DNA from 3 places in the Sinorhizobium sp. FG01 genome. Region 1 is predicted to be linked to each of the others. Evidence: predicted binding sites of a transcription regulator. Region 1 holds the regulator's gene; each other region holds the start of a gene.

Region 1 (10,361 bases):
AACGCAGCGTTTCAAATTGCCTCCGCTTTCGACCCTGCCGGCTTTCGCGAGCGCCGCGCGCACCGGCAGCCTGACGCTCACAGCCCGCGAGATGAACCTCACGCCCGGCGCAATCAGCAGACAGATCAAGTCGCTGGAGGATGCACTTGGCGTCTCGCTCTTTCATCGAAGCCACAATGCGATCTCGCTGACGGACGCGGGGCGGCAATATCTGGCGCATGTCAGCGCCGCTCTCGCGACGATCGAAAACGGTACACGTGCGCTGCAGCCTGACCGGGCAACCCTGGTCATACAGGCGCCGATAACGTTGGCGCGGCGCTGGCTCATTCCGCGTCTCGGTTCGTACCGTCAAGACAACCCGAATGTCGATCTCAGCATCCAGTCGCTGGCGCTCGGGGCGACCGGCGTGCCCGATGTCGTCATCACTTATAGGCGCGGCACGACGGAAGCCGACTTCCCGGTCGCCTTCCTGCTCGACAGGTCGATCGCCGTCTGCTCTCCCTTGCTCTCCGGTGGCTCGGGGCCGCATGTCCAGCCGCAGGATCTCCTCGATCTGCCGCTCCTGCTCGACACAGCGGATGCCTGGTCGTGGCAGCGCTGGTGCGGCGCGGCGCAGATGGCATTCAAACCGCGCGGCGGCAGCATCGCCTTCGACACCGACGAGGCGTCGATCGACGCCTGCATCTCGGGGCTCGGCATCGGCCAGGCGAGTCCCTCGCTGATCGAGCGGGAATTGCGGGAAGGTCAGTTGATCGCCTTGTGCCCGGCGATCAATCCTATCGTCGGGGCCTATGAAATTTCCATTTCGACGGGAACGCCGTCTGCACTTGCCTTCAACGACTGGCTGTCCGCCTGGAGGGAGACCGGCGGCGAACAGTGAACGGACGGCGGCCGGAGCGACCTGCCCGTCCGCCGTCAAATCTCGATGAGACGATGTGCTGGCAGGCGTCAGCCGGCGCGAACCGTCGCATTGCCCTCCTCGACCAGACGCGTCGCCGCATCGGCGACCGAAATGCGTTCGAAGGCCAGTTCGTCGGCGATCGGGCGCAGCACCCGCTGATCGAACTCCGTCGATCCGAGCGGCGCGGGAGCCGGGTAGCTGCCCACCTGGTCCTTGAGCGCATTGATGTATTTCACCGTTTCCGCCTCAGTCGGATTGAGCGAGGGCAGGATCGCCTCGCGCACTTTGGGCGACATCGGCACGCCTCGCTCGACACCGAGGATCTTGCCGGCTTCCGCGTCGTTGACGAAGAAATTGATGAACTTCGCGGCCTGTTCGCCATGCTTGGTGGTCGCGCCGATGCTCCAGATCAATGCCGGCCGGTAATAGTGCCCGGAGGGGCCGCCCTTCTCCGCGCGCGGCAGCATGCCGATGCCGAGCTTGCTCTTCATGATCAGCTGATAGCCGACCATCTGGTTCGAATAGGCCATGCCCATGGCCGAATAGCCGAGCGAAAGGCAGTTCGTATCGATCGTGTTCTGATCGAGCGTCTGGATATCGGCGCCGACGGTGCCGCCACGCTTGCGCAGTTCCTCCCAATAGGCATACCACTCCTTCGCTTCCTCGACGCCGAAACCGAGGCCGCTCTCGGTATAGAGGCTGCTGCCGCGCTGCCTCAGCCACGCATCGAAGACATATGCGTAGCGGGCCCCGTATGGCCCGCCCCAGACGTTCTTCTTGCCGGCGGCCTTGGTCATCTCGGTCGCGATGTCGGCATATTCCTTCCAGGTGGTGTCGACTCCCGGAGGTGTAATGCCTGCTTTCGCAAAGGCGTCGGCGTCATAGAACAGTGCGAAGGAATTCAGGCCGAGCCCGACGCCCCAGAGTTTCCCATCCACAGTCGTCAGCTTCAGCACATCCTTGCCGAACGAATCCACGTCCAACGTCGATGGAATGAACGGATCAAGAGCAAGGCAGGCGCCGCGCTTGGAGTAATCGGAAATCGTGCTCGGCTCGAGCTGGAAGACGTCCGCGATAGCACGGCCGGCCATCTGGGTCGCAAGCTTCGTCCAGTATCCGTCGCCGCTCAGGCTCTCGCCAACGATCGCAATGTCCGGATTTTTCTCCTGGAAGAGCTTGGCGACGCTCAAGGTCCGCTTCGAGCGATCGTTGGATCCCCACCACATGGCGCGGAGCTGCACGTTTTCGGCAGCGAAAGCCGAGGTCGCGCCGAGTGCAAGACCAGCGGCCGTGCCGGCCGAGCCGAGCAGGAATGTACGTCGATTGAGTAGCATGCCGTTCCTCCTGTCGTTGTCTGCCTCGCGCTCTCCTCCAGCGCCAGGCGAAGCCATTCTGCGAAAGCTTATGCAAGAAAATTGATTTTGCAAGATTTTGTTCGCGACTTGCAAATTTGCACAAATTGCGCGATCTTTGCGCCATGACAGACATTTCTTCCAAACGACTGCGGCAGGCCGACATCGCTACTCGGGCCGGCGTCTCCGTTTCCACCGTCTCGCGTGTCCTTGCGAACGAGCCGGGCATCAGCGACGACGTCCGCCGGCAGATCCTCCAGGTCGCCTCCGAGATCGGCTATCCGATCAAAGCCCCGCCAGCGACAAGCCCCGGCGCCTTGGCCCTGATCGCAAGCCATGGCGTGACGGGCGGCCTCAGTGTCTTTTACGAGGGGATTGTCGAGGGTCTGCGGTCCGAGGCAGCCAAGTTGGGCATGCCTTTCGATATCCGCCTTGCCAGAGAGGCGAAGGCGACACCTGAAGCGGTCCGGGAACACCTGGGATCCGTCGAAGCGGAAGGGCTCTTCCTGGTCGGGATCGACCCCGCTGACGCACTTTGCAAATGGCTCGAGGAAAGTCGCACGCCGGTCATCCTGGTCAATGGCACCGACCCGCAAATGCGTTTCGACGGCATCTCGCCCGCAAACTTCCACGGCGCCTATGCGGCGACCCGGCGATTGCTTGAGGCAGGCCATCGCCGCATCCTTCACCTGACCGGATCGCATCGGCATACGATCCGTGAACGTGTTCGCGGCTTCGAGGCGGCAATCGCTTCGGCGGACGGCGGCGAAGGGCGCGTCATCCGCCTGCCCTTCGAGGGCAATTCCAGCGTCGAGGCGCATGCGGCGACGCTCGCCGCCCTTGCCGAGGACGGCGGCTTCACGGCTGCGTTCTGCATGAACGACTTTCTCGCCGTCGGCGTGCTCGAAGCGGTCACCGAGCTCGGCCGGCGCGTTCCCGAGGATTTCGCCATCGTCGGCTTCGACGATCTGCCCTGCGCCGAAATGGCAAATCCACGGCTCGCGACGATGCGTGTCAACCGCGTGGCCCTCGGCCGCGACGCGATCGGTATGATGCACTTCCGTCTCCATCATCGCGATAGGCCCGCCCGGCACGTGTCGCACGCGGTGTTCCCCGTCGCCGGCGGAAGCTTGGAGGCGAGACGGCACCCATGACCTATGATCCCGCCAGTTCCAACCCGCTCGTCGGCAATCCGCTGGAAACACGCAGCGACATGCAGCACGCCCTGCTGGGCCTCTTCGATCCGCTGTTGCCGTATTTTTCAAAAGGGAACGCGCGCGTCCGCCTCGATGCCGCCGCCGCCCACTTCGACCGGGCCGCAGCCGATCTCGAGGGCTTCGCGCGGCCGCTTTGGGGGCTTGCACCGTTTGCCGCCGCCGGCGGCGATTTCCCCCATTGGCGCCGCTATGTCGAGGGCATCGCAAACGGCACCGACCCGAACCATCCGGAGTTCTGGGGCAATGTCGGCAACCGCGACCAGCGCATGGTCGAACTCGCCGCCCTCGGCTTCACCCTTGCCCTGATCCCGGAGAAACTGTGGGACCCGCTAAGCGGCCGGGCAAGAGACAACCTCGTCACCTATCTGCTCCGGGCGCGAGAGTTCGATTATGCCGAAAACAATTGGAAGTTCTTCCGTATCCTCGTCGACATCGCACTCGATCGGCTCGGTATCGACTACGACCGCAGCCTGACCGATGCCTATCTCTCGGAACTCGACGGATTTTACATAGCGGACGGATGGTATCGGGACGGCAATGTGCGGCGTGTCGACCATTACATCCCGTTTGCGATGCACTTCTACGGCCTCATCTATTCGCGCCTCGTCGAGGATGACTATGCCAGGCGCTATCGCGAGCGTGCGCTGGCCTTTGCCCAGGATTTTCGCCACTGGTTCGCCGAGGACGGAGCGACCGTCCCCTTCGGCCGCAGCCTCACCTATCGCTTCGCCTGCGCCAGCTTCTGGTCGGCGCTCGCCTTTGCCGATCTCGAGGCGCTGCCCTGGGGCGAGATCAAGGGCCTTTGCCTTCGCCACCTCAGATGGTGGGCGGACAAACCGATCACCCATCGGGACGGCGTGCTGTCGGTCGGTTACGGCTATCCGAACCTGTTGATGTCGGAAAACTACAATTCAGCGGGCTCTCCCTACTGGGCGTTCAAGGCCTTCCTGCCGCTCGCTGTTTCCAAGAACCATCCGTTCTGGACTTCCCAGGAAACGGCCCCGAGCCCGTCGCCCGACCCGGTGGCGCTCCCCCATCCTGGCATGGTGATGATGCCCGCCAAGGGCGACGTCGTGGCGCTTTCCTCCGGGCAGGAGAACCGGCAAATGCGGTTCGGCTCGGAAAAATACGCGAAATTCGCCTACTCGACGCGTTACGGCTTCAGCGTCGAGAGCGACGAGCGGGCCTTCAGCGGAGGCTCCTTCGATTCGATGCTGGCCTTCAGCGACGACGGCATTCACTACCGTGTGCGCGAGGCGAACGAGGAAGCACGGCTTGCCGGTAACGTGCTCTTTGCGAGGTGGTCGCCCTGGCCGGACGTCTCCGTCGAGACCTGGCTGCTGCCGGCCACGCCCTGGCATGTCCGGGTGCACAGGATCACGACGCCGCGGCCGCTTGAAACTGCCGAGGGCGGCTTTGCCATTGCCAGACGGGACTTCGAAGCCGATACACTTTCCGCACAGGCGGGTTGGGCCTATGCCATCGGCAAAGAGGACTTCAGCGGAATCCACGACCTCGGCTCGACAGTCACGCGCCAAGGTCTGGCACAGAAGGCGGCGCCCAATACCAATCTCATCGCCGCAAAGACCCTGGTGCCGCAATTGCGCGGCACGATCCCCGCCGGTGAGACTATTCTCCGCTGCGCCGTGCTGGCCGTTCGCGACATCTCGGCCGTGTCGGGCGATTGGGAAGGTCCGCCCGCTGTCCCCAAGATCGCCGAACTGCGCACCGTCGCCGAAGAGGGCGTAAGGGTCAGCGCCATGCAAGCGCCGGGACGCATGTCATGACCCCCCCGGCGATTGCCTTCGCGATGCAGCCCGAAAGGACGGAACACGTACTCACACCGGAACTTTTCGCACGCATAGACCGTCTCGCTCGCATACTCGATCGGCAACCCATGACCGTTTTCGGCGACGGCCGGGGAAGCCGCTTGCTCGCCGAAGCGGAGATCCTGGTGACCGGCTGGGGCGCCCCGAGCTTCGATGCGAACGCCCTTCGATCGGCCCCTCGCCTTCGGCTCATCGTCCATGCGGCAGGAACGGTCAAGGACCTGATCGATTTGTCCGTGTTCGATGCAGGAATCACCGTCAGCCATGCGGCCGAAGCCAACGCCGTGCCGGTCGCGGAGTTCACGCTGGCGGCAATCATTTTTTCGGGCAAGCACGTTTTTCGCTTCCGCGACCTTTATGCCGCCGACAGAGGGCGTCAGCGCATCCAGCTGCTGCAGGGGCAGGCTATTGGAAACTACCGCCGCACCATCGGCATCGTTGGCGCCTCGCGGATCGGAAGGCGGGTGATCGACCTGCTTCGCCCCTTCGATTATCGGGTGCTGCTCTACGATCCCTTGGTCGGGGAAGAAAGCGCTTCGGCTATCGGTGTCGAAAAAGCCGATCTCGAGACGCTGATGGCGCATTCGGATATAGTCTCGCTGCATGCGCCTTCTCTGCCCGAGACCCAGCACATGATCGACGGGCGGCGGCTGTCCCTGATGAAGAACGGTGCGACACTGATCAATACGGCGCGGGGTGCGCTCGTGGACGAGGCCGCACTGATAGACCGGCTGAAGACGGGCGCAATCAATGCCGTCATCGACGTGACGGATCCCGAGGTGCCGGAAGGAACGTCGCCTTTCTATGATTTGCCGAACGTCTTCCTAACGCCGCACATTGCCGGCGCCATCGGACTTGAGAGGACGCGACTCGGCGAAATGGCCGTCGACGAAATCGAGCGCTTTCTGGAAGGCCGGCAGCTGCTGTTCGAAGTCCGCAAGCACGACCTGGAGCGCATTGCATGAGCGATTTCGAACCGGGGCTCTGCACCGTCACCTTCAGGAGCTTGCCTCCGGAAAAAATCGTCGGCTTAGCCCGGAGCGCCGGTCTTGCGGCGATCGAATGGGCAGGCGACGCTCATATTGCTCCGGGCGACACGTCCAACGCCCGGATCGTCGGGCTCCTCAGCGCAAGGGCCGAACTGACGACATCCTACGGATCCTATGTCGCGCCACCGACTGACGACCTCATCGAATTCAGGCGTGCGCTCGAGAGCGCGATTGCACTCGGTGCCTCGAATATCCGCATCTGGCCAGGCACCCGCCGGCGCGATTCAAAGGACTACAGCGCAGGCGAAAGACGTGATGCCGCAAAGGCGATCCGCGACATGGGCGCCGAAGCCGCGCGCCACCGCGTGACCGTCTCGCTGGAATATCACCCGCAATCGCTGACGGACACGACCGACTCGGCAAGCCGCCTGATCGACGCGATCGCCCACGACAATGTTTATCTCTATTGGCAGCCGCGGCCCGGGCTGGAGCTCGGCGAGGCGCTCGCAGAGGTCGCCCGCATCGGTCAGCATGTATCTCATGTCCACGTCTTCGCCTGGGATCGAAATCGCAACCGTTTTCCCCTGGCATCGGCATCCGACTATTGGCGAAGCGTCCTCACGGCCCTCCCCGCATCGCGCTGGACCGGGCGACGCTTTGCAATGCTGGAATTCGTCGCCAATGACGATCCCGCCGCCTTCATCGAGGACGCCGCGACGCTCAAGCAAATTCTCCTCGAGTGACATCCACGACGGCCCCGATCCTCCCCACGCGAGACGCCGGGAGGGACTGGCGCGGGCGCTCAAATCCGCCTATATAGGTGAACGGCTGGGGTCGTAGCTCAGTTGGGAGAGCGCCGCAATCGCACTGCGGAGGTCGAGGGTTCGACTCCCTTCGACTCCACCAAACGACCTTTGTCCGACCCGGAGACATAGGTAACAGAACATCGCTAAGACATCAGCGACATCTCTGTAGCGGGCCGATCCGACGTGGCTCGTCACCCTCGGACGACCACCACTTCAGACTGTGTTCGCAGCAGACCCATTGCGAACGCGAATTCCGTTAAGAAGCGAGCGACCCGAAGTCAGAGGGAGCGGTGTTTTCCACCCGATGTGCCGTCTTCCCGCCTTGCCCCTCGCTTGCCAAAGAGCCTGATTTGAGAGAGACTTAGCACCTGGCATCATTGCATATCGGCAACTCCCGCAAGTGGGGACTACCATGCCTCTCAAATCTCTGATCGCCGCCGCCTTAATCGCTCTTCTCACACTTTCAGGATGCGCCACGACAGGCGCTACGGGCAACACGACCTACACCCAGTGGTACGGCCCCTACCCTGAACCCGACTTCGACGTTCTTAGCCCCGGCGGGCTGCGCCTCGCCTACTAGGACGGCTTGTCAAGACGATGCACAGCGTCGTCAAAGGTGAGCAAACGCTCGCCTATGTGTGACGCTTGCCGCACGCAAGTCTTCACCACCATCGAAACCCGCAAACCGTCCGTGCCGCCCTGATAGCGGACGCGCCTCGACGCATGAGTTCACGGAATATTAAGTGCTTGCGGAACACATATGGAACGGATAGTTTCTGTTCTTGATTTGTTTCGCGAATCTGGAGTGACGCGCATGCTGACCCGCAAGCAACAGGAATTGCTTCTGTTCATTCATGAACGGATGAAGGAATCCGGGGTCCCGCCCTCCTTCGACGAGATGAAAGATGCGCTCGATCTTGCGTCGAAATCGGGCATCCACCGGCTGATCACTGCGCTGGAAGAACGCGGTTTCATTCGCCGGCTACCCAATCGGGCCCGAGCGCTCGAGGTCATCAAGCTGCCGGAAGCCTATTCGAGCCCAGCCCAGCCGCGGCGCGGCTTCTCGCCGAGCGTCATCGAGGGCAGCCTCGGCAAGCCCCCGGCACCGAAGCCGGCGCCAACGCCGCCGGTCGAGAGCGCGTCTATAACAGTGCCGGTCATGGGCCGGATCGCCGCCGGCGTGCCGATTTCGGCCATTCAGAACAATACGCACGAGATTTCCGTGCCGGTCGAGATGATCGGCAGCGGCGAGCACTACGCCCTCGAAATCAAGGGCGATTCGATGATCGAGGCGGGCATTCTCGATGGCGACACGGTGATCATCCGCAACGCCAGCACCGCCAGCCCGGGCGACATCGTCGTCGCCCTGATCGACGACGAGGAGGCAACCTTGAAGCGATTCCGCCGCAAGGGCGCATCGATCGCACTGGAAGCGGCGAATCCGGCTTACGAAACGCGCATCTTCGGACCCGACCGCGTGAAAATTCAGGGCAAACTCGTCGGTCTGATCCGGCGCTATCACTAGGCCGATTTGGGTTCCTGTGCCGATCCTGTGTGCGGTCGTTTCGCGCGGTCGCGACGACAGAACTGTTCTCTTTGCCTTCCGTGATCTCGCTTACTGCGGCCGGCGTTTATTGGTCTCGGCGTCCGCCATGCCACCGGCAAGAAGCGCTCTCGTATTCCGGCCTGTTCAAAGCTGTTTGTGGGCGTCTTTTTTGAACGTCTCCCTCTTGCGCTCCACATGGATTCGTTTTAAACGCCCGCCATCGCTCGATTTTACGAGCACGAGAGGCCTCGTGGCGGAGTGGTGACGCAGAGGACTGCAAATCCTTGTACCCCGGTTCAATTCCGGGCGAGGCCTCCATTACACATCTAATTGCCGATTCTACGTCACGAGATCAGGTGCTCGATCCGGTGCCACGCCCTTGGCTGGTAGCAATCTGCTCCAGGGTTTTCCCACAGCTCAGGTCGATGTTTATAGCCCGTCGATCGGCGACCCAAAGTTGAATCGAGGCATTTTTCGCCTGCCGAGGCATATAAGCTTGGCGCGAACCTGCCCCGGAGCTTTAGCTGTTGAGGCGATTAGACCGGTACGCTCGACAAGACCGCCGCCAAGAGCGCCGGATGCGGCGAGGCAGTTGACAAGCGCAGATAGCGGCCGGTCGGCTTTGAATGCCGCATCAGTGCGGCGTGGACAGATTGTTCTCCGTCTATCGCGGCTGGATGCTCCAATATTCTCGCCAGCTTCGTCAGCAGCTTCGAACGCATCCGTCTGAGCTTGATGTCGTTCGCACGGCGACAGAGAGCGAAAATGCGTAAGAAACTCTTCTCTCCCGTCCCATCGACGCAGATGAGTTCATCGTAACCGCGGCGATCGGTAACGACGAAATTGCCGGGATTTACATCCATCATGACGATGTGCAGGCGGCGAAACCGTTCGAAGATTTCGTCGATCATCGTGAGATGCCTGGCGGTGAGCTGCCCCGAAAACGCCAACTGAGCGAGGGTGGGCGCGAGCTTCCCATCGCGTCTGGTTATTTTTTCCACCACGAGCCCCAGGCCGTACTCGGTCTGGGCGAAGCCGAATATCTTCGGTATCGGCAGTTCGATGGCGTCCGCGAGGGAGAACTTTCTCGCCTGCTCAAGGAATTCGTCGACTTCACGCCGAAACGTTCGATAGGCCCCGAAACGTTTGAATTGGTTGAGGAATGCAAACGCCCTCTTTGACTGGCGTGTGCCGCTTGCTTCTCTGGATCCCAGCTTCAGAACCTTGATGAGAACACTCGGATGGAGACGATTCTCGAAAATGCTGCGCTGATGGCCGGCAGCGCATTCACGCCAGTCGGAAAGTTCGATCCTGTCGTCGAACATTTTCTGAACCCCGGATTGTGACAGTTTTGTAAAAAAACTGTGTCTGGGGGAAAAGTTCAAGAGCGGCGTGCTTGGCGGCGCTATCTCTACCGTACATAGTATGCGGTAGTTGCAGTCTTGCCACTGTGACAGGGAGCGACGGGTGAAAGCAACCTTCCGGCCGTCCTCCCCGTGGGAGGAACTGCAGGCCTGTGCCCGGCCTACTTCCCGGAGTTCTCAGTGCCGCGCCGACGCGCCCACCAGACGGCGAGCTTCCGGCGGGCGCGGCGCACTGCAGGGATGTCATGCGACAATACGAGCAGGCCGAGCGGGACCATCCAGAAACCGAGAACCGGCAGAAAACCGAGCAGGCCACAGACGACGAGCAGCGACCCGATCAAGATGCGCAGGGCCGGC
Region 2 (10,361 bases), on a different contig from region 1:
ATCGCCAATCTCGAGGTGATCTCGCACATTACGCCCGCCTCGTTGTCCTGCCATATCCGCGAACTGAAAGACGAGGCCGATTACATCGTGGTCGATCTCGCCGGTGCCAGGGACGCGATCGTCGCGCTGGCACTCGGGCTTTCAGATCAGGTGCTGATCCCGGTGCAGGGCTGTGCCATGGACGCGCGCGGCGCAGTCCAGATCCTGGAGCTCATTCGCCAGATCGAACAGAAGGCCAGGGTGTGCATCAACCACTCGGTGGTCCTGACGCGCGTCAATTCCCTGGTGACGACGCGGGCGCTGCAGGCGATCAAGGCGATGCTCGCCTCGCGCGGCGTTTCTGTCCTCGACACGCCGATTATCGAACGCGCCGCCTATCGGGAGATCTTCGAACTGGGCGGCACCTTGGAGACCATGGACCCAAACCGCGTCAGCAATCTCGACAAAGCGCGCGAAAACGCGTTCGCGCTCGCCAGCGAGGTGCAAAGCCTGCTGCCGGTAACGCCACGCCGTGCCCTTATGTCTCGCTTGCGCTCGGCCCTGCCTCGCGCGGCCTGAAGCGGGCGGCCCCTATTGCCTCCCAAGGCCGGCCGGAACTGGCCTACAGCGCCGCGCGTCTTATCAGACGCGCAAAGGTCGTTGTAGCACTTAGAATTGCTGCATGTCTTTGTCCTTGAATCGAGGTCGATTCAAGGAGAGATGCAGTAGGCCGTTCCGGTCGAAATCTTCCGTCAGAACCGCCTGTCGATGAAATGCTTGGCCTGGGCGCCGGCATGATAGAAGGCGGATTTGAGGTTCCGCCAGGGATCCGGCGTGATCGGGGTCTCGGCGAGCGGGATCGCCGAGACGTCGCCCGTGACATGCCGGGCAAGGGCGCGGCCGAAGACCGTGCCGGGGGCGATGCCGCGGCCGTTGTAACCGCTGACGGAAACGACATTCGGCGCCAACGCGTGCATGACCGGCAGGTGATTGGTCGTCATGCCGATCCGGCCGTCCCACCAATATTCGAAGCGGAAATCGCCGATATAGGGGAAGAGCTTGCGCACCGAGCGCGCCGCGAAGGCGCGATGCGTCCCCGCGGCCATGGCGTCGAGGCGGCCGATCGAGCCGAAGATCAGCCGGTTCTGCCGATCCATGCGGAACGACGTCATGACGAGGCCCGTGTCCCAGGCGCCCTGGCGCTCGGGGAGGATGCGGCCCGCGACATCGTCAGGCAGCGGATTGGTCGCGAATTGAAAATAGGGAAGGACCGTGAGTTCCTGCGTCTGTGTCCTCCATGGCGCGCCGTTCACGAGCGCGCCATAGGCCTCGGTGGCGACGATGACATGCCGGGCCGTCAGCGTGCCGCGGCCGGCCGAAAGCTTCCAGGCGTCGCCGCTGCGCTCGGCGGCAACCAGCGGCGTTTCCGTGAAGATCTGGGCACCTGCCTTCAGCGCCGCCCGAGCCAGGCCGCGCGCATAGGCGAGAGGCTGGATCGTGCCGGCCCGCCGGTCGAGCAATGCGCCAGTAAATCCTTCGGCGCCTGAAAGCATCTTGGCCTTTTCCGCCGAAAGCGCTTCGACCGGGGCGCCCAGCTTCTGCCATTGCGCCTCGCGCGCGGTGATCTCCTTGAGCCCCTCGGGTCCGACCGCCATGTGCAGCGTTCCGTTGCGGACCGCTTCGCAAGCGATGCCATGACGCTCGACGAGGTCATAGACAAGCGAGGGGCCGTTCCCGAGCTCGCTCAACAGGCGGCCGCCGGCCTCCGCGCCGAGCGTGGCAATGAGGTCGTCCGGCTTCACCCACATGCCGGCATTGACCAGGCCTACATTGCGGCCGGAACCGCCGAAGCCGATCATGCGCGCCTCGATCACAACGGCCTTGACGCCCATTTCGGCGAGGTGAAGGGCGGCCGAGAGCCCGGTAAAGCCTCCGCCGATAATGGCCACATCTGCAGCCATGTCACCGCTGAGGCGGCCTGTGTCGGGTGCGGCTGGAGCCGTTGCATGCCAGAGGTTGGGAAGAGGGCGCTCCGTCGCCATTGCGGGCCATTCCTTTGCGGTAATCGAGGGATTCCTTTGCCTTTGATAGAACCAACGGGGCAAAGTTCTTCATGACAATGTTTCATTAAGTCATGAAGACCAACAATGCCGGGCAAAGTGAAAGAGGCGGGCGACCCCTCGCGCGGCTCCGCCTCACCTGTGGTGGGGGCGAACTCTTAATAAGGAGTCAAAACATCTGCTGAGTCGGCTGAAATCGGCGCCCCCGGCTCGTCGACGAATTCCACAGTCACACCAGGGCTCACCATCTTTCCAAGTTCGGTCGCGTCCCAGTTGGTCAGGCGGATACAGCCGTGGCTCTGGGTCTTGCCGATCTTCGAAGGATCGGGCGTGCCGTGAATGCCGTAGGTCGGCCTCGAAAGCGCTATCCAGACGGTGCCCACCGGGCCGTTCGGTCCCGGCTGCAGCGTCAGGATCTTGTTGTTGGCGCCCTGCTGGAAGTTGATCTTCGGATTGTAAGTGTAACCCGGATTGAAGGCGATCCGCTCGACCGAGACCGTGCCCGACGGTGAAGGCGTATCAGCCGAACCGATGGTGGCGGGGTAGGCGGCGATGAGCTTGCCGGCATCGTCATAGGCGAAGACCTGCTTGCGCCCCTTGTCGGCGATGATCCGTGCCACCTTTCCGGACTTGTTCGCTCCGGGATTGATGACCTTGATCGTCGTGCCAGGGATGGAGAAGTCGACGCCCGGGTTGAGTTCGCGCAGGTAGTTCTCGTCCATATGGAATTTCTCGCCCAGCATCTCGGCCGTGGAGGTGAAGGAGAGATGCGGGAGCTGCGCCTTGTGGGCATAGTCTTCCGGGATCGCGGCGACATAGGGCCCGGCTGCGTCGGCAGCGGTGATCGTGTAAGTGGTGATAGGCAGGCCGCCATTGAAGCGCAGCCGCTCGAGAATGTCCTCGGTATTGTTCGGGTCGAGCTTTTCGCCGGTCGCCTGCTGAAAGGCCTCTATCGCCTTGGTGACGTTGGAGCCCATCTTGCCGTCGATGACGCCCGGCGAGAAGCCTTCGCGGTCGAGGAAGACCTGGAGGGCGGTGATTTCGGCCCGCGATTTGCCCTTCATCTCGATCGCCGGCGGCATCGGCTGGCCGAGTGGATCCTGATACTGCGGATCGTAGGCGGCCTGTTCTTCGCCAAGGCTCGGAAGGCTGTTCGGCAGTTCCTCGCGTTCGACCGGGGCGGGCGTCGCGTCGCGATAGTTGGGAACGGTGCCGGTGTATTCACCGGGCTCTGAATAGCCATAGCCGCGCTCCCGCTCGTTGGAATACCCGTCATCGCCGTATTGTCGGCGGCGCACGCCGTAGCCGTCATTCGGGACGACGGTGGCGACGATATTTCCCCAGGGATCCACGAGCACCGTACGGCCGCGGCGGTCGCGCATCGCCTGGACCTCGTCCGGTCCGGGCATGTAGTCGAGAATATCGCCCTCGGGAGTGACCAGCATCACATCGCCGCCGCCCCAATAGCCGCCATAGCCATCCTGGGCGCGGGCGGGCACGAGCTCCACTGCGAGAAGGCCGAGTGCGGCGAGAAGCGAAAGGCCGGTGCGGGTCGCTGACAAGTTGGAACCTATTTTCATGGTGGCTGCTTTGCGGCGGTACATACCGATTCCGACGTTAATGTGAAAAAAATGAATTCATCATGAACGATCCCTTAAAATCTAGTTAGGCGAGCTTCCGAGCGGTTGCAACACGGGAACTCTGTCACAGGACGGGAATGCCCTCCAATCGCGTTGAATTTATAACGTTTTTCCTCGCGGAAGGTTCAATCCAAAAGACCGGCCACTTCAGTGGGGCGACTGCGCTATCATACCCTCACGATTCGTGATTCTGAGTGCGGCCGGGAGGCGAGAATGGGGACCATCTTGAGCGCCGACAATGGCCTGGAGAGCCATCTCCTGTTCGACCGTTCCTCGGCGCTCGATATCGCCGCTTTCGTCACAGAGGGCACAGATCTGTCGCCGGGAGAGGCGATCCCCTCCGACGGCGACCCGCGGATCGACCGGGCTCTGGCCGGCTTCCTGTTCACCTGCGGTCCCGACCATATCCGCCATCCGGAGCCGATCGCGGGAGGTGACGATCAGGTATGCTACCCACTGCACGGGTCGCTTGCCGGTACGCCGGTCAGCCGGACGGAGATGTCCGCCGATGGTTCGCGCTGCTCGGCGGTTACGGAAGTCGATCTTGCCTGCGGCGGCAGAGCGGCGGTCGAGCGCGTTTGGCAGGTCCACGGGAATGGGCATGGGGTGGTGCTCAAGGACCGTGTCGTCAATATCGGCGCCTCCGCCTTCGCGCCGATGATGATGTACCACATGAATATCGGCGGCCGGCTGCTTGGTGATGAAACGCGGATCGACAGTGCCTCGGTGGAGGGCGGGTCAATTGCCTGGCGGTTCGGGGAAGGCGAGAGCGCGCATTTCTGCCGGACCGCAGTCGCCGGCGAAGACCGCTGGGCGGAGGTTACGCTGTCCGCTCTGCCCGGGCTTCAAGGGCGCGCCTTAAATGTGCAATTCCTGGCCGACACGCTGCCTTTCCTGCAGATGTGGCGCTGCCAACGCGGCGGTGCGAATGTCCTCAGCATCGAGCCCGCGTCGCACCGAATTGCCAAGCGGGTGGAACTCTCGGCCGCCGGCGAGCTTGATCTGCTTAAGCCCGGACAGTCACGCGACTACGCGCTTACCTTCGGCGTCGTCTGAGATCGCTTCGCGATTGACGCCGCCGGGCCTGCGGCCTACACCAAGGCAACGCAGTCTTGAGGAAGCGACATCATGGACATTCGCCAGATCAACGATGAATACTCGGTCTCCGGTCAGATCACGGTCGAGGACCTCGACGAGATCAAGGCGCTCGGTTTCAAGTCCATCGTCTGCCACCGTCCGGATTTCGAGGCTCCCGACCAGCCGACCTTCGACGCGATTGCCGCGCGTGCCCAGGAACTCGGGCTGGACATCGCCCATATCCCGGTCGGCCCGATGGGCGTGACCGCCGATGCGGTGACCCGCATGGTCGACGCGCTCGACGAATTCGAGCGCCCGATGCTTGGCTATTGCCGCTCCGGCGCCCGCTCGACGGCCGTCTACCAGCAGACGCAACATATTCGCAGCTAGACCCGCGATCGTGCGTTCGGCGGCAAAGGTCGGACGGGCGAACGACCGCTTTTCACTGTTTCCAGCCGGTATTCGGTGCTATATTGGATTTGTTCGATCGAGGGTGCCGGCGCCCTTTGAAGATCGTTCGCTTGGAGCGCGCTTGGCCCAAACAAGCGCGCTTTCGCGTTTCTGACGCCGTTCCTGCTGGCCGCGAAATTGTTAGACATCGCCGTCTCGTCGGGCGCGCGAGGGTCTCGGCGGACAGCTTTAAAGAGGCGACCGGCCATGGATCCGTTCAATAGTTTCAGAGACTATCCGATTCTTCCCGGCCACGTGGCGATCCTCGAAGGCGTTTGGCACCGCGCGCTGGAAGAGCGAAACCTGTCGATCGGCAGCGAGGAGGCCGACCAACTCGCCAGGAAGATTGCCAAGCTTTATCAGGCCGGCGTGAAAGTGCCGGACCAGCTTTGGGAAATGATTCGGACGGTTTGAAAGCGCAAGGACTTGCCGACGCCCGCTCCCGGCCGGGCTCTCATTCAGGCGCCGTCTTTTCCCTCAGCCCTTGCGTATTTCGCTCAGCGTCCGTGCCGGCGTGATCGCCTCCGGGTCGAGCTTGATCTCGATGATCGCCGGCTTGCGGCTGGCACGCGCTCTGAGAAATGCATTGGCAAACTCTTCCGTCCGCTCGACCGTCTCGCCATGGCCGCCATAGGCGCGGGCAAGCGCCGCAAAATCCGGATTTGTCAAATCCGTGGCGCTGACGCGGCCGGGATATTCCCGCTCCTGATGCATGCGGATGGTGCCGTAGATGCCGTTGTTGATGACCAGCACGATAATCGGCAGGGCGTAACGAACCGCCGTGGCGAATTCCTGCCCATGCATCAGGAAACAGCCGTCGCCGGCAAAGCAGATGACCTCACGGTTTGGGTGAAGGCGTTTCGCCGCGACCGCCGCCGGCAGGCCGTAGCCCATCGAGCCTGAGGCGGGCGCGGCTTGCGTGCCGTAGCGGCGGAAGCGGTGAAAGCGGTGCAGCCAGGTGGCGTAGTTGCCGGCGCCGTTGGTGAAGATTGCGTCCGGCGCCGTGTTCGCCTCGATCCAGTTCATGATCGGTCCCATCCGCACGTCGTCCGGCCCGGTCTCCGGCGGCGTCGACCATCTGAGATAAGTCTCGTGCATGGCGGCCGTGCGCGGCGCCCAGCCAGGCGTTCCGGTGGGCTCAATCCCCGCTAGCGCGGCTACAAAGTCGCGCGGGCTCGCGGCGATCGCCAGATCCGGCCTATAGACGCGGCCGAGTTCCGACGGATCCGGATGGACATGCACCAGTCTCTGCTTCGGATAGGGGACATCGAGGAGGGTATAAGAGGAGGAGGGCATTTCCGAGAAGCGACCGCCCAGAAGCAGGACGAGATCCGCTTCCTTGATTTCCTTTGCCAACGCCGGGTTGACGCCGATGCCGACGTCGCCGGCATAGCTGGGATGCAGGTGATCGAAGAGCATTTGGCGCCGGAAGGAGCAGCCGACCGGCAGATGCCAGCGTTCGGCGAATTGCTCAAAATCGGCAACGCTTTCCGCGGACCAGCGGGTGCCGCCGAGAATGGCAATTGGGCGCTTCGCTTCCGTGAGGAGATCGGCGAGCCGAGCGATCTGGCTCGGTCCCGGATGGCTTTCGACCGGCTGGTAAGGGCGGGCGGCCGGAGCTTCCGTTCGCTCCGTCAGCATGTCTTCCGGCAGTGTCAGAACCACCGGTCCGGGACGGCCGGAGGTCGCGACGGCAAAGGCGCGGGTGACGAATTCAGCAATCCGCGCCGGATCGTCGATCTCGCCCACCCATTTGGCGACCTCGGTGAGGGCGCGGCGGTATTCGATCTCCTGGAAGGCCTCGCGTTCGCGGGCGTCACGCTGCACCTGGCCGATGAAGAGGATCATCGGGATCGAATCCTGGCGGGCGACGTGAAGCCCGGCGGAGGCATTGGTGGCGCCGGGGCCGCGCGTGACCATGCAGATGCCGGGCTCGCCGGTCAGCCGCCCCCAGGCATCCGCCATCATCGCCGCACCGCCTTCCTGGCGGCAGACGACGACGTCGATGTCGGTGTCGTGGAGCGCATCCAAAACGGCCAGGTAGCTTTCGCCCGGCACGCAGGAGATGCGCTCGACGCCGTTTGCGATGAGCGCCTCGACCACCAGTTGCCCGCCCGTCTTCATGTCAGCACCTCCCAATGCTATCGTCCGTTTCGATCAGATCGCCGGCTTGCGGGATCTGTCATGTTGTTTCGTCTATGCGGTTCCTCACCCCGACGGCTTTCAGGCACCAGCGGGCGAAATCTTCCGTCGCGGTTTCGCGGCCGATTTCGTTGAGCGTCTCGTGGCGCATTCCCTCATATATCGTGATCGTCACGTCGGCCATGCCGCGCGCCTTCATGCGTCGGCCGAGCCAGTCGACGACGTCGCCGTTCAAGGTTGAGGGGTCGGCGCTGCCGCCGACCAGCTGGACCGGCAGCGTCGCCGGCAAGCGGGCGAGCCGGTCGGACCGCGCACCGGCAAAGGCAAGTTCGAAGACGTCGATCCAGAGTGAGACGCTGGTCTCGAAGCCGCAGAGCGGATCGGCGATATACTTTGCAACTTCGTCCTCGTCGCGCGACAGCCAGTCGAATTCGGTCTTCCGAGCGGCAATGGCTTTGCTCCAGGCGCCGAAGGTGAGTTGCGAAAGCAGCGGGCTCGGGACGTCCGAGCCCTTCAGCATTCGTTCGATCGCGAGGATCAGTTGGCCGCCGCGGCCGGCGGGACCGGGGCGAAAATTGGAGTTCCAGACGGCGAGCGCGTCATAAAGTTCCGGATCGGTCTCGGCAGCGTTCAGGGCGATCAGCCCACCCATCGAGTGGCCGAACAGCACGACCGGCAGCCCGGGATGGTTGGCGGCGGCCATCTGCCGCACGGCGCGCAGATCGGCAATCACCTTTTCGGAGCCACCGCGCTTAGAGAAGAGACCGAGCTGCGCATCGGCCGCGCGGCTCTCGCCGTGGCCGCGATGATCGTGTGCGTAGACATGGAAGCCATGCTGGGCCATGGCTTCGGCAAAGCGGGCGTAGCGGCCGGAATGTTCGGCAAGCCCATGGCTGACCAGCAATATGCCTCGCGGCGCATCGGAAGCCGTCCGATGGCGCCATGCGAGCGTCGCACCCGTCGGGCTTTGAAGTGTCCTTACCTGCCCGAACATGCCTCACTCCCAATCAAATGCAATAGCCGCAGAGCAGCTATTGCGATGGAGGCTGATCCACCATCCGCCCAACACTCCACGCGATATCAAATCGATTTGGCGGTCAAAGGCAATCGCTGCTTGTTGCTTCTTGCGCATGAGATCAGAACCGATTCGAAGAGACATATTGGGGGTTGCAACTTTCCCGCTTTTGTTGTTAGTTTGTTCTTGTTTTGTTTTTACTGGAGGCCGTTATGGCAGTGCGAGCTATCGTACAGGTGGTAAGAGTTGCAGCGCTTGCTCTTGGGTTGGGGATGTCGTCTCTGGCCGCCGCAGAGGAATCGCCGGGTGAAGAGATGAAGACGGTACCGGATGGGGCAAGGACGGAATATGTGCTGGCGGTCAGTTGGCAGCCCGGTTTTTGCGAGACGCGGCCGACGCGCAAGGAATGCGTCGACCAGACCTCGGACCGGTTCGATGCGACGCATTTCTCGCTCCACGGCCTTTGGCCCTTGAAGAAGAGCTATTGCGGCGTGGAGACGGAACTGAAGGCGCAAGACCGCAAGGGGGAGTGGCTCGAGCTGCCGAAACTCGCCATGGCAGACGAGACCGCCGCGCGTCTCATCGTCGCCATGCCGGGGGTGAAATCCGGTCTCGACCGGCACCAATGGCTGCGAAGCGGCACCTGCCAGGCCGACAACGCCGACGACTATTTCACGCTCCAGCTTCGTCTTCTCGACGAGCTGAACGCATCGGCGGTGCGTGCCCTGTTTGCCGACAGGATCGGTTCGGAGATTGGCGAAAAGCAGATCAAGGCGGCCTTCGAACAGAGTTTCGGAGCAGGGGCCGGTGATCGGGTGCGCATGCGCTGCCAGACCGTCGAGGGCCGCAGCGTAATCACCGGTCTCACCATTGGGCTTTCCGGCGATCTCTCGGGCCAAGCGGGTCTCGCGGGCCTCATAAAGGCGGCCGGGCCGACCGAGTTCAAATGCGCCAAGGGGATCGCCGACGCCGCCGGGCGGGGCTGAACTGGAAGGCTTATCGCAGCAAGGGAACGGCGCGGGCAGGGCCCTTTGGCGATTGCCCCGCCACCATAATTCGCCTACATAGCGGGCAAATTTCCCCTTCCGATGCGGAGCATTCCTTTATGGCACGTCAGTTTATCTACCACATGGCCGGGCTCAACAAGGCCTATGGCAACAAGAAGGTCCTGGAGAACATCCATCTGTCGTTCTATCCGGACGCTAAGATCGGCATTCTCGGCCCCAACGGCGCCGGCAAGTCCACGGTTCTGCGGATCATGGCCGGGCTCGACCACGAATATACCGGCGAGGCCTGGGTCGCCGAAGGCGCGACCGTCGGCTACCTGCCGCAGGAGCCGCAGCTCGATGCGCAGAAGAACGTGCTCGAGAACGTCATGGAAGGCGTGGCCGCGAAGAAGGCGATCATCGACCGCTACAACGAGCTGATGATGAACTATTCCGACGAGACGGCGGAAGAGGGCGCCAAGCTTCAGGACATCATCGATAGTCAGAACCTCTGGGATCTCGACAGCCAAGTCGAAATGGCGATGGACGCGCTCCGCTGCCCGCCGGGCGACGCCGAGGTCACCAATCTGTCCGGCGGCGAGAAGCGCCGCGTGGCACTCTGCAAGCTGCTCTTGTCGCAGCCGGACCTGCTGCTTCTCGACGAACCGACCAACCATCTCGACGCCGAGACGATCGCCTGGCTCGAAAAGCACCTGCGCGAATATCCGGGCGCCGTGCTGATGATCACCCACGACCGCTACTTCCTCGACAACGTCACCGGCTGGATTCTCGAGCTCGATCGTGGCCGCGGCATTCCCTATGAAGGCAACTATTCCGCCTATCTGCAGGCAAAGGCCAAGCGTATGGCCCAGGAAGGGCGTGAAGAGGCGACCCGCCAGAAGGCCATCAGCCGCGAGCAGGAGTGGATCGCCTCGAGCCCGAAGGCCCGACAGGCGAAGTCGAAGGCGCGTATCCGCGCCTATGACGAGTTGGTAAAGGCGGCGGCCGACAG
Region 3 (10,361 bases), on a different contig from region 1:
GACGGGAGCGGAAGCGCTCTACGCCGATCTCGGCCATTTCGGCCGCCGGCCGATCCAATGGGCATGGTTCACCATCGTCTTCCCGGCCTTGACCCTGAACTATCTCGGCCAGGGCGCCTTCGTGCTCGAGCATCCGGAGGCCATGTCCGATCCGTTCTTCCTGATGTTCCCAAAATGGGCGCTGCTCCCAGTCGTCATACTTGCGACCGCAGCGACCATCATCGCAAGCCAGGCGGTGATCACCGGCGCCTTCTCGCTGACGCGCCAGGCGATCCATCTCGGCTTCCTGCCGCGCATGGCGATTTTCCATACGTCCGAAACCCACACCGGCCAGATCTATTTGCCCAATGTCAACACGCTGCTGATGTTCGGCGTCATGGCACTCGTATTCGTCTTCGGCTCCTCGGAATCGCTTGCGACCGCCTACGGCATCTCCGTGACAGGCGCCATGGTCGTGACGACGATGCTCGCCTTCGAGTTTCTGCGCGCGCGCTGGAACTGGTCCGGCTGGTGGGCCGCCGCCGCTTTGCTGCCGCTCCTCACGCTGGAGCTCGTCTTCCTAGGCGCGAACATGCTGAAGATCCATGACGGCGGCTATGTGCCGATCCTGATCGCGGCGACCTTCATCATCGTCATGTGGACCTGGAAGCGCGGCACGGAGATCCTCCACAACAAGACCCGCCATATCGACATTCCGCTCGCGAGCTTCATAAAGTCGATCGAACGCAAGAGCGAGCACGGGCCGGTCGCCGTACCGGGCACGGCGATCTTCCTGACCAGCGATCCGGATTCGACGCCCGCCGCCCTCCTGCACAACATCAAGCACAACCACGTCCTGCACCAGCAGAACTTCATCCTGACGGTCCGCACCGCCAACACCCCGAAAGTGCCCAAGGAAGAGCGCGTCAGCGTCCTGCCGCTGTCGGAGCGCTTCACCCAACTCGAGATGCGGTTCGGCTATATGGAAACGCAGAACGTTTCCCAGGCGCTCGGCCTTTTCCGCAAATCCGGCCTGAAGTTCGACATCATGTCGACCTCCTTCTATCTCGGCCGCCGCAAGCTCGTGCCCGACGCCCAGTCGGGCATGCCGCACTGGCAGGATCGCCTCTTCATCGCGCTCGCCAATGCCGCCATCGATCCTTCCGACTATTTCCGCCTGCCGACCAACCGCGTCGTCGAACTCGGCTCCCACGTGATCATTTGACGAGCTTCGCCACTCAGCCGCATTAACCAAACATCAAGGTTAATGCTTCATTTTCGAGGTCGAACGAAGCGCCCCCGGGCAACCGTCCGGACGCTTCAAGATCTTAGCGTCCCTGCATGTCGTCGTCAGGCCGGTTTCAAAATTAGAGCCGGCTTGCGAGAACGCGTGCGCCAGTAAGATTTGCGTGGAGCGGTATGATGCGTAGGAGTAAACAGTCGCGTCGCAAGTTTCGCCTGTCCTTCTCCGCCTGGCGCGCCCCGGCCATCATCGGCCTTGCCATTTTCTTAGGCTTTCCGTCGGTCGCTGCCTATTCCGATCTCGCCACCTTTCTTTCTGGCATCAACCGGGGCGGCGAGCGTTGGCGCATGTATCTGACCCGGTCGCCGGCCGGATCGCTTCACGACGTCGACATGGTGTTTGCCGATCCGATCACGACCGGCGGGCTCGACGGCGGCGCCGGCATGACGCTCTCCGATGGCAGGCGCGTGGCCCTGACGGCCGAATCGAAGCATCAGGGCGGAACTCCCGACGAGGACCGCGTCACCCGCAAGCTGAAGAAGGGCCGAATCGTCGCCGTCACGCCGGTAACGCCGCCGAAGGATTTCAGCGCCGGCTCGATCCTGAAGCGCACGAGCTTCCTGATGGAGCCTGATTTCGACGGGGCGGAGAAGATGGCCTTCGCCAAGCCGAAGATCATTGGCAAGGAGATCGAGATCGCCACGGCCTTCTACCGCAGGAAGCCGCCGCGGCCGGACCCGGGCGTTTCGCCCATGCTTGCCAAGCTCGTGACCAACCGCGATGCCGACATCCTCGCCACTGCCTACGTCCGGCCGGAGCCGGACTATGCGCGTGAATCGCCTTTCGATTCGATCCTTCGCCAAGACAAGAACGGTGGACGGTTCATCCCGGACATCTCCCCCGACGATCATGCCTGGGCGGCGACGGCCTTGCCGGCGACGGTGTTCGGCAAGGAGGAGCAGACCTGTCTTGCCGAAGGCATCTACTTCGAGGCGCGCAGCGAATCGGTGAAGGGGCAGGCGGCAGTCGCCCAAGTGATTCTCAACCGGGTGCGCAATCCCACCTACCCGAAGACCATCTGCGGCGTCGTCTATCAGAACAAGGCCTGGCGCAACCGCTGCCAGTTCTCCTTCGCCTGCGACATGATCCGTGATCTCATCTATTCGCGTTCGCATTGGAAGACCGCAAAGGAGGTCGCGATGGCGGTCACCGCCGGAAAGATCTGGCTTCCGGAAGTCGGTTCTGCGACACACTACCATGCCACCTATGTGAAGCCCGCCTGGGCGAAGACCATGAAACGCGTGGGACAGATCGGTCTGCACATCTTCTATCGGACCTATGGCGGCGGCTGGAGTTGATCGGCCACAGGATTCCGCACAAGTCACGCCTGTGAGGCGAAGAGCGGCTCCGATGAATGAGGGCGATTCCCGGTGCAGCTTTGTCGCAGGTGCCGCAAATTTCCATTAAGCCGTTGAAAAACCTTGCAAACATTGTCCACCCTCTATGCCCCCGCATGCCTTGACTATGCGGGTGCCTAAAACTATGTTGCGCGCGACTTCAAATGGGGCCGAACCGTGGCTTGAGCACCGGCCGTTTGTATGACCGAGATCGCGTTCGACCGCGTGGGGCTGCAAAAGGGGAGCCATGTGACGGAGAAGCCGGAAGAAAGTCTGGAAGCGCGGCTGAAGCGCCTTGGTGAGGACATCGCGTCGAAGCGCGTGGATGTTTCGGACGAGGCGGAGGTTCGAAGCGCGGAGAGCCGCAAAGGCTACGCAGCAGCGATGAAGCTCTCCAGCGAGTTCATCGCCGGCATCGTGGTCGGGGCATTCCTGGGCTATCTTTTGGACCATTTTGCGGGTACAGGGCCGTGGGGCATGATCGTCCTCCTGCTTCTCGGTTTCTGTGCCGGTGTTTTGAATGTGCTGCGTTCTGCCGGTCTGGTGGCGACACCCGACCAGCGCGGAGGCGGTACTGATGATAGCAAGAAGGACGGTGACGGCGCCTGAGGCGCCGACCGGAAAACACGGTTTCCGCTTGCGGGCGGGCAGAACGAAAGAGAAGCGCGGTGTCAAACGATCCGACCCACCAGTTCCTGGTCAACAAGATTGTCCCGATCGAGATTGGCGGAATTGACTTTTCCTTCACCAATGCGTCGCTGTTCATGGTGGCGACCGTCGGTGCTGCCGCGGGCTTTCTCTACCTGACGACTTCTCAGCGCGGCGTCATCCCAACGCGCATGCAGTCGGTTTCTGAACTGTCCTACGAGTTCATCGCCTCGATGCTTCGCGAAGGGGCGGGCAGCCATGGGATGAAGTTCTTCCCGATGGTCTTCTCGCTGTTCATGTTCATCCTGACGGCGAACCTGCTCGGCATGTTCCCGTATTTCTTCACCGTCACCAGCCAGATCATCGTGACTTTCGCTCTCGCCGTCTTCGTGATCGGCACGGTCCTGCTCTACGGCTTCTACAAGCATGGTCTGGGCTTTCTCAAGCTCTTCGTGCCGCACGGCGTGCCGGGCGCGTTGCTGCCGCTCGTGGTGTCGATCGAAGTCATCTCTTTCCTATCCCGGCCCATCAGCCTCTCGGTCCGTCTCTTCGCAAACATGCTGGCCGGCCATATCACGCTGAAGGTCTTCGCAGGCTTCGTCGCCTCGCTCAGCGCTTTCGGTGCGCTCGGCATCGGTGGCGCGATCCTGCCGCTCATCATGACCGTCGCTCTCACCGGTCTTGAGTTCCTCGTCGCCTTCCTCCAGGCCTATGTCTTTGCGGTACTGACCTGCATGTACCTCAACGACGCTGTCCACCCGGGAAGCCACTAAGGAATAACAGTCGCTCGCTTCCGGTCGGCTTCAGCCGCCCGGGCGCAAATCCTAAGCCGCAACACCATTCGAAGGAGTCAATCATGGACGCGGAAGCAGCAAAGTTCTTGGGTGCAGGTCTTGCATGCCTTGGTATGGCCGGCACGGCTCTCGGCCTCGGCAACATCTTCGGCAACTATCTCGCTGGCGCTCTGCGCAATCCGTCGGCTGCTGACGGCCAGTTCGGCCGCCTCGTATTCGGCTTCGCCGTTACGGAAGCTCTGGGCATCTTCTCGCTGCTCGTAGCCCTGCTCCTCCTCTTCGCCGTCTAATAACGGCTGAAGCTTCGGCCGCGGTCCCTCGGGTTCGCGGCCGCGCATATCTTTAAGTGCACCTTGGAGGTGAGCATGTTTGTGACCGCGGCCTATGCCCAGCAGTCAACCACCACTGAAGGCGCCGAAGCACACGATGCCCCTGCGGCCGGTGAGGTGCACACCGAAACGGGTGTGGCCCACGAAGGCGAGCATGGTTCCGGCGTGTTTCCGCCCTTCGATTCGACTCATTTCGCTTCGCAGCTGCTCTGGCTGGCGATCACCTTCGGGCTTTTCTATCTCCTGATGTCGAAGGTCATCATTCCGCGCATTGGCGGGATTCTCGCAAAGCGCCATGACCGCATCGCCCACGATCTCGATGAAGCCTCCCGCTTAAAGGGCCAGGCCGATGCCGCGATCGCTTCCTACGAGCAGGAACTGGCGAATGCCAAGGCCGAGGGCCACTCGATTGCCGACACGGCCCGCGAAGACGCCAAGAGCAAGGCGAATGCCGACCGCGCGGCCGTGGAGGCCGAGCTCACAAAGAAGATTACCGCTGCCGAAGCGCGCATCGCCGAGATCAAATCCAAGGCGCTTGCCGATGTCGGCGCTATCGCCGAGGAGACGGCCACGGCCGTCGTCAAACAATTGATTGGCGGCAACGTCACGAAGACCGAGATCGCTGCGGCGGTCAAGGCGTCAGCCGGCAACTGAGGGGCAGGGAACAATGGCACTTGATGCGACTTTCTACGCCCTCGTCGGCCTGATCCTCTTCTTCGCTCTCATCGCCTATCTGAAGGTGCCGGGCAAGATCGCCGAAGCGCTCGACGCGCGTGCCGACAAGATCGGCAACGAACTTGCGGAAGCCAAGCGCCTGCGCGAGGAAGCCCAGGCCCTGGTTGCCGAATACCAGCGCAAGCGCAAGGATGCCGAGGCGGAAGCCGCCAACATCGTCGCTGCCGCCCAGCGCGAGGCGGAGATGCTGGCGGCGGAAGCCAGGCAGAAGACCGAGGACTACGTCACCCGCCGTACGGCCCTTTCCGAACAGAAGATCAAGCAGGCCGAAAGCGACGCAATCAACGCGGTTCGCGCGGCAGCCGTCGATCTCGCGATCAGCGCAGCCGAGAAAGTGCTTGCGACCAAGACCGACGCGAGCGCACAGGACGCCCTCTTCCAGAAGGCGCTCGGCGAGGTCAAGGGACGCCTGAACTAAGCTCCGCATTTACACTTCGCGCATTAAGAGCCCTGCTTCGGCGGGGCTTTTTCTTTGGCACGGGCACTAGGGAAGGGGTTCTTCGTCAGGAACTGACTTCGAGCGGTTCGGCGCTCATTGCCATGGGTTGCTCTTGCTCCTGCCGAAACGGGCGGAAGCTCATCCGATGCAGCGAACACGGTCCATGGCTGTCGATGGCGTTCCGGTGCCGGACCGTGGCATAGCCTGCGTGCATGGCAAAGCCGTATGCGGGAAAGGTCGCGTCGGCGCGGGCCATCATGCGATCGCGGGTGACCTTCGCGACGATGGAGGCGGCAGCGATCGACACGGAGCGGGAATCGCCCTTGATGATCGCCTTCGCGTGGCAGGCGAGGCCCTGCGGAACGTCGCGGCCGTCGATGAGTGCGAAGCGCGCCGCCACGGACAGGCCGTCGATCGCGCGGCGCATGGCGTCGAGGCTTGCCTTGAGGATGTCGGTTGCGTCGATATGTGCCGCCGAGGACGAGGCGATCGACACGGTCGCCGTCGCCATGATCTCGTTGAACAAGGCCTCGCGCTGCTCGGCCGTCAGCAGTTTGCTGTCGTTGAGACCGGCCGGCACGGCCTCGGAATCGAGGATGACGGCTGCTGCCACCACCGGACCGGCAAGCGGGCCGCGGCCGGCTTCGTCGGCGCCGGCGACCGGCCAAAAACCATCCCGCTTGGCGGCGATTTCGAAGCTGAAGTCCGGAGGCACCGGCTCAAGTTGAAAAAGCGGGGAATCGGGCGACTTGCGACGTGACATGCGGGGGACCCTCGCATATTCGCCCGATTCCCTTCAAGCCCCCCGGTACGTGTGCGGCGGTAAACCGGGAGGAAAGCCAGCGCCATCCTGAGGCAAGGGTGGCGCCGGAACTGAATATGAGATGAGAGGGTCTTTTCGCTCCCCCACACATTCGCGGCTCGTCTCGCACCCTCCTAACGCGCGTCGCGTTCAAACGCATTCACGCGGCGCGCTTTAGGTCTTTGTTTTTGTGCATGTCGTCATCCCAAAACCGCTGCACACTTTTGGGCGACATGCATTAAAGCAGCGACAGCTGCACTCCCATTCCCAGCGGCGGCACGAAGAGATCGTGCCGCAATTGGCGACGGGTGAGGTTGAGCTCCAGGCGCTTGGCGGCAAGTTCGAAGCGGCGGCCGATCTGCCAGGCATAGGGACCGGCGCCCTTCATCCGCTTGCCGAACTCGGCGTCATAATCCTTGCCGCCGCGCATCGAGCGGACGAGCGACATCACGTGTCTGTAGCGGTCCGGATAGTTTCTGAGCAGCCAGTCACGGAAGAGCGGGCTAACTTCCAGCGGCAGACGTAGGAGAACGTAGCTTGCTTCCGTAGCGCCCGCCGTTTTCGCGGCATCGAGCACCCGCTCTATCTCATGATCGTTGAGAGCGGGAATGATTGGTGCCACCATCACGCCGGCGGGAATGCCTACTTCAGAGATCGCGCGAATGGCTTCGAGCCGCTTTGGCGGTGTCGATGCCCGCGGCTCCATGGCACGCGCCAGCTTGCGGTCGAGGGTGGTCACGGAAATGCCGACGCGCGCCAGACCTTTTTCCGCCATCGGTGCGAGGAGATCGATGTCGCGCGTCACCAGCGCCGACTTGGTAACGATCATCACCGGGTGATTGGCGGCCTTCAGCACCTCGAGGATCTGGCGCATGATGCGCCACTCTTTCTCGATCGGCTGATAGGGATCCGTGTTGGTGCCGATCGCGATCGGCCGCACCTTATAATCCGGCCTCGCCAATTCCCGTTCCAGCAAGCGGGGCGCGTCCGGCTTGGCGAAGAGCTTCGATTCGAAATCAAGCCCTGCCGAGAGCCCCATATAGGCATGCGTCGGCCGCGCGAAACAGTAGATGCAGCCGTGCTCGCAGCCTCTGTAAGGATTGATGGAACGATCGAAGGAGATGTCCGGCGACTCGTTGCGGGTGATGACGTTGCGGGGTTTTTCGATCTGAACATCCGTCCTGAACGGCGGCAATTCCTCAAGCGTCTGCCAGCCGTCGTCGAACACTTCGCGCGTCCGCGGTTCGAAACGTCCGCTCATGTTGAGGGCGGCACCGCGTCCCCGCCGACGATCGACGTCTATTCTGGCACCCGTACCGGTGACGATCGCTTCAGCCAGCTCTGCGCTATTGCCGGGCGCAAAGGCACCCTGCCTGAGTTGAGGCAGCTCGGTCATGGAAATCTCCTCGGAACCGATTTGCGACTTCGTTCCGCTCTGATTATTTTCCTAGCGCATCGAAACGAACAAAGCAAGAACAAATATCGCTGTAGGTCGGGAATGGCCGAGGGAAGCAGCTAACCTCCCTTAAGAATTATGGTATTTGATGCAGCTATGCGCTAGGAGACGGTATGCTGACGATCATAATGGAGACACGCGACAACGAGGCGGAACTCGCGCAGACCTTGTCCGTGCTCGTCGCCGGGGCCGTCGAGGGGCTCGTCAGCGACGTGATCATTTTGGATCACGGCTCGAGAGATGGCTCGGTACACGTCGCCGATGCGGCCGGCTGCCGCTTCTGCGCCGAATGGGACCTCGCCGATGTGGTCCGTTCCGCGCGCGGTGATTGGCTGATGCTGCTCGAGCCGGGGGCCCGTCCGATAGGGCGCTGGGTGGACGAACTCATCGAATATCTGGCGCTCAACAAGGATCCGGCCCGGTTTTCACCATCGCGCATGCACAGGCGTCCGTTCTTCAAGCGCTTGTCGCAACGGGCCGCGCCGCTGGAAACCGGGTTTCTGCTGCGCAAGCAGGATGCCGTGGCTGTCGCGCGTGCCGATATGCAGCTCAGCGACATCGCCAATGCCCGGGCAGTCCGCAAGCTGGCGACCGAAATCGTTCCGGCCTGGGTTGCTCTCGGCAATCGATCTTTGGCCGCGCCTATTTGAAACAGTCCAAGTGCTGCAGCCACACAAGAGGGAAGTGCCTTGCGGCACCCCCTGAAACGATTCTCAAATGACCTTGCCTAGGAAAGGGCTTGCCATGCTGCTCCATCTCCTTGTGGTGGGGCATCATGTCGTATGACTCTCTAGCTCTTTCCACGGGGAAAACGGAAAGAGGCGTCTTCGCTTCGCCTTGTACGAATGCTCGCTAGGTGCATTGTTCCGGTGAGCTGACGAGTAGCAATCTAGCGAGTTCAACCATGCGTGGCTGTTCCAAACGGAACAGGGTCAGCCGCGTTTCAGGTGTTCGTCAAGCCGGGGCATGATCTCAACGAAGTTGCAGGGCATGTGCCGGTAGTCGAGCTGCTGTTTCAGGATTCCGTCCCAGGCGTCCTTGCAGGCGCCGGGCGAGCCGGGCAACACGAAGATAAAAGTGGCATTAGCAACGCCGGCCGTTGCCCGCGATTGAATTGTCGACGTGCCGATCTTGTCGTAGGAGATCCGGTGAAACACTTCCGAGAACCCATCCATACGTTTCTCGAATAGCGGCTCCAGCGCTTCGGGCGTCACGTCTCGGCCGGTGAAGCCGGTCCCGCCGGTGGTGATGACGACGTCGATCGCCGCATCCAGCGTCCAGGCCTTTACCTGATCGTAGATCTTCTGGCGATCGTCGGGCACGATTGCGCGCGCTTCGAGCCGATGTCCGGCGTCGCGGATGCGTGCCTCGAGCGTGTCGCCCGACTTGTCGTCGGCGCGCGTGCGGGTATCGGAAACCGTGAGGACCGCGACCCGAACCGGAATGAAGGAACGTGTTTCGTCGATGCCGGGCATACCTAATCTCTCATCCCCGCGGTTCGGGTGGCGTGAACGTACCACTCGGCATGACCGGCGGAAATGCGCTGTGCCGCCGCAGCCGCCCTTTCGTCGCTGTCGAAGAGGCCGAAGCAGGTGGCGCCCGAACCGGACATACGCACCAATTTGGCTTCTGCGGCTCGCAACGCAGCCGACACCCCCTCTATCGTCGGCTCCAGGGTTTGCGCCGGTCGCTCCAGATCGTTGCGCATACCGGCAAGCGCCGTCAGCCAGTCCGCCGCCGTGCGGGCGCCTTGCGGAAGGGTGAGGGGAGGGTTGCGCTTCTCGGCGAGCATCCGGAAGATGACCGGGGTCGAGACGGCAACGAGCGGATTGACGAGGACGATCGCAAAGGACGGCAGATCGGCAAGCGGGGCAAGCTCTTCGCCGATCCCCCGCGCAAGCAGCGGCCCGCCGTCGAGACACATGGGCACATCGGCACCAAGTTCGAGCGCGAGCTCCACGAGCCTTTCCGGGGCGATCTCTGCTCTCCATAGGGAAAGCAGCCCCCGTAGCGTCGCAGCCGCGTCCGCCGAGCCTCCGCCGATGCCCGACGCGATCGGCAGGTTCTTCTCCAGGTGCAGATGCACGGGCCCCGCAGCATCGCCGCGTCCGGTCAGCTCCCGCCGCAAGAGGTCGCGGGCCCGCAGCACTAGATTGCCCGTACTGCCTTCCGCCGAAACCGGCAGATCGCGCGCGAAGGGACCAGACAGAGTGAAGCGGTCGGCATCCGCCGGCGAGAATGCCACCCGGTCGCCGCACTCCGCAAAAGTGACGACGCTTTCCAGACTATGATGTCCGTCGGCGCGCTGACCGACGACATGCAGTGCGAGATTGATCTTGGCCGGCGCCACGCGGGTCAGCGCGAAGCCGGCGATGCCGTCCGCCTGCATGCCGTCAGGATTTCTTGTCCGGCGCGGCAAGCTCAGGGCCCGGCTTTTTCGGCAGCGTCTCCTTGGCGTCCGCCGCGGCTGGAACGTTCTGCTTGAGCGGCGGCAGGCCCTTCTCGATCTTGGCCTTGATCTTCGGAACTTCCGCTTCCT

The links. The regulator LexA, encoded in region 1, represses DNA repair genes until DNA is damaged. The targets are predictions, from matches to a motif close to TGTTCNNNNTGTGTTCNG.
Region 2: the regulator LexA is predicted to act here: its motif matches at 8,545-8,562, upstream of CO656_RS07460 (ribonuclease).
Region 3: the regulator LexA is predicted to act here: its motif matches at 7,827-7,844, upstream of CO656_RS15415 (PA0069 family radical SAM protein).

Annotation. Positions count from the first base shown of each region.
Region 1 covers NZ_NWTB01000003.1:86,383-96,743, reverse strand. The annotation lists gene CO656_RS03195 (LysR substrate-binding domain-containing protein) at 1-880, shown strand, start outside; gene CO656_RS03190 (ABC transporter substrate-binding protein) at 949-2,235, opposite strand; gene CO656_RS03185 (LacI family DNA-binding transcriptional regulator) at 2,379-3,407, shown strand; gene CO656_RS03180 (DUF2264 domain-containing protein) at 3,404-5,257, shown strand; gene CO656_RS03175 (hydroxyacid dehydrogenase) at 5,254-6,264, shown strand; gene CO656_RS03170 (sugar phosphate isomerase/epimerase) at 6,261-7,031, shown strand; tRNA gene CO656_RS03165 (tRNA-Ala) at 7,119-7,194, shown strand; gene CO656_RS30105 (hypothetical protein) at 7,507-7,674, shown strand; gene lexA (transcriptional repressor LexA) at 7,909-8,619, shown strand; tRNA gene CO656_RS03150 (tRNA-Cys) at 8,885-8,958, shown strand; gene CO656_RS03145 (YrbL family protein) at 9,177-9,965, opposite strand; gene CO656_RS03140 (hypothetical protein) at 10,166-10,361, opposite strand, start outside.
Region 2 covers NZ_NWTB01000004.1:411,682-422,042, forward strand. The annotation lists gene CO656_RS07420 (ParA family protein) at 1-558, shown strand, start outside; gene CO656_RS07425 (FAD-binding oxidoreductase) at 732-2,021, opposite strand; gene CO656_RS07430 (L,D-transpeptidase family protein) at 2,198-3,643, opposite strand; gene CO656_RS07435 (DUF4432 family protein) at 3,893-4,735, shown strand; gene CO656_RS07440 (TIGR01244 family sulfur transferase) at 4,808-5,146, shown strand; gene CO656_RS07445 (hypothetical protein) at 5,414-5,620, shown strand; gene CO656_RS07450 (thiamine pyrophosphate-binding protein) at 5,684-7,330, opposite strand; gene CO656_RS07455 (alpha/beta hydrolase) at 7,389-8,342, opposite strand; gene CO656_RS07460 (ribonuclease) at 8,576-9,349, shown strand; gene ettA (energy-dependent translational throttle protein EttA) at 9,469-10,361, shown strand, end outside.
Region 3 covers NZ_NWTB01000008.1:207,935-218,295, reverse strand. The annotation lists gene CO656_RS15455 (potassium transporter Kup) at 1-1,204, shown strand, start outside; gene CO656_RS15450 (cell wall hydrolase) at 1,402-2,580, shown strand; gene CO656_RS15445 (AtpZ/AtpI family protein) at 2,869-3,228, shown strand; gene CO656_RS15440 (F0F1 ATP synthase subunit A) at 3,288-4,040, shown strand; gene CO656_RS15435 (F0F1 ATP synthase subunit C) at 4,124-4,351, shown strand; gene CO656_RS15430 (F0F1 ATP synthase subunit B) at 4,427-5,044, shown strand; gene CO656_RS15425 (F0F1 ATP synthase subunit B) at 5,058-5,543, shown strand; gene CO656_RS15420 (ribonuclease HII) at 5,629-6,327, opposite strand; gene CO656_RS15415 (PA0069 family radical SAM protein) at 6,605-7,762, opposite strand; gene CO656_RS15410 (glycosyl transferase) at 7,936-8,472, shown strand; gene moaB (molybdenum cofactor biosynthesis protein B) at 8,755-9,297, opposite strand; gene CO656_RS15400 (4-(cytidine 5'-diphospho)-2-C-methyl-D-erythritol kinase) at 9,300-10,211, opposite strand; gene CO656_RS15395 (tetratricopeptide repeat protein) at 10,216-10,361, opposite strand, start outside.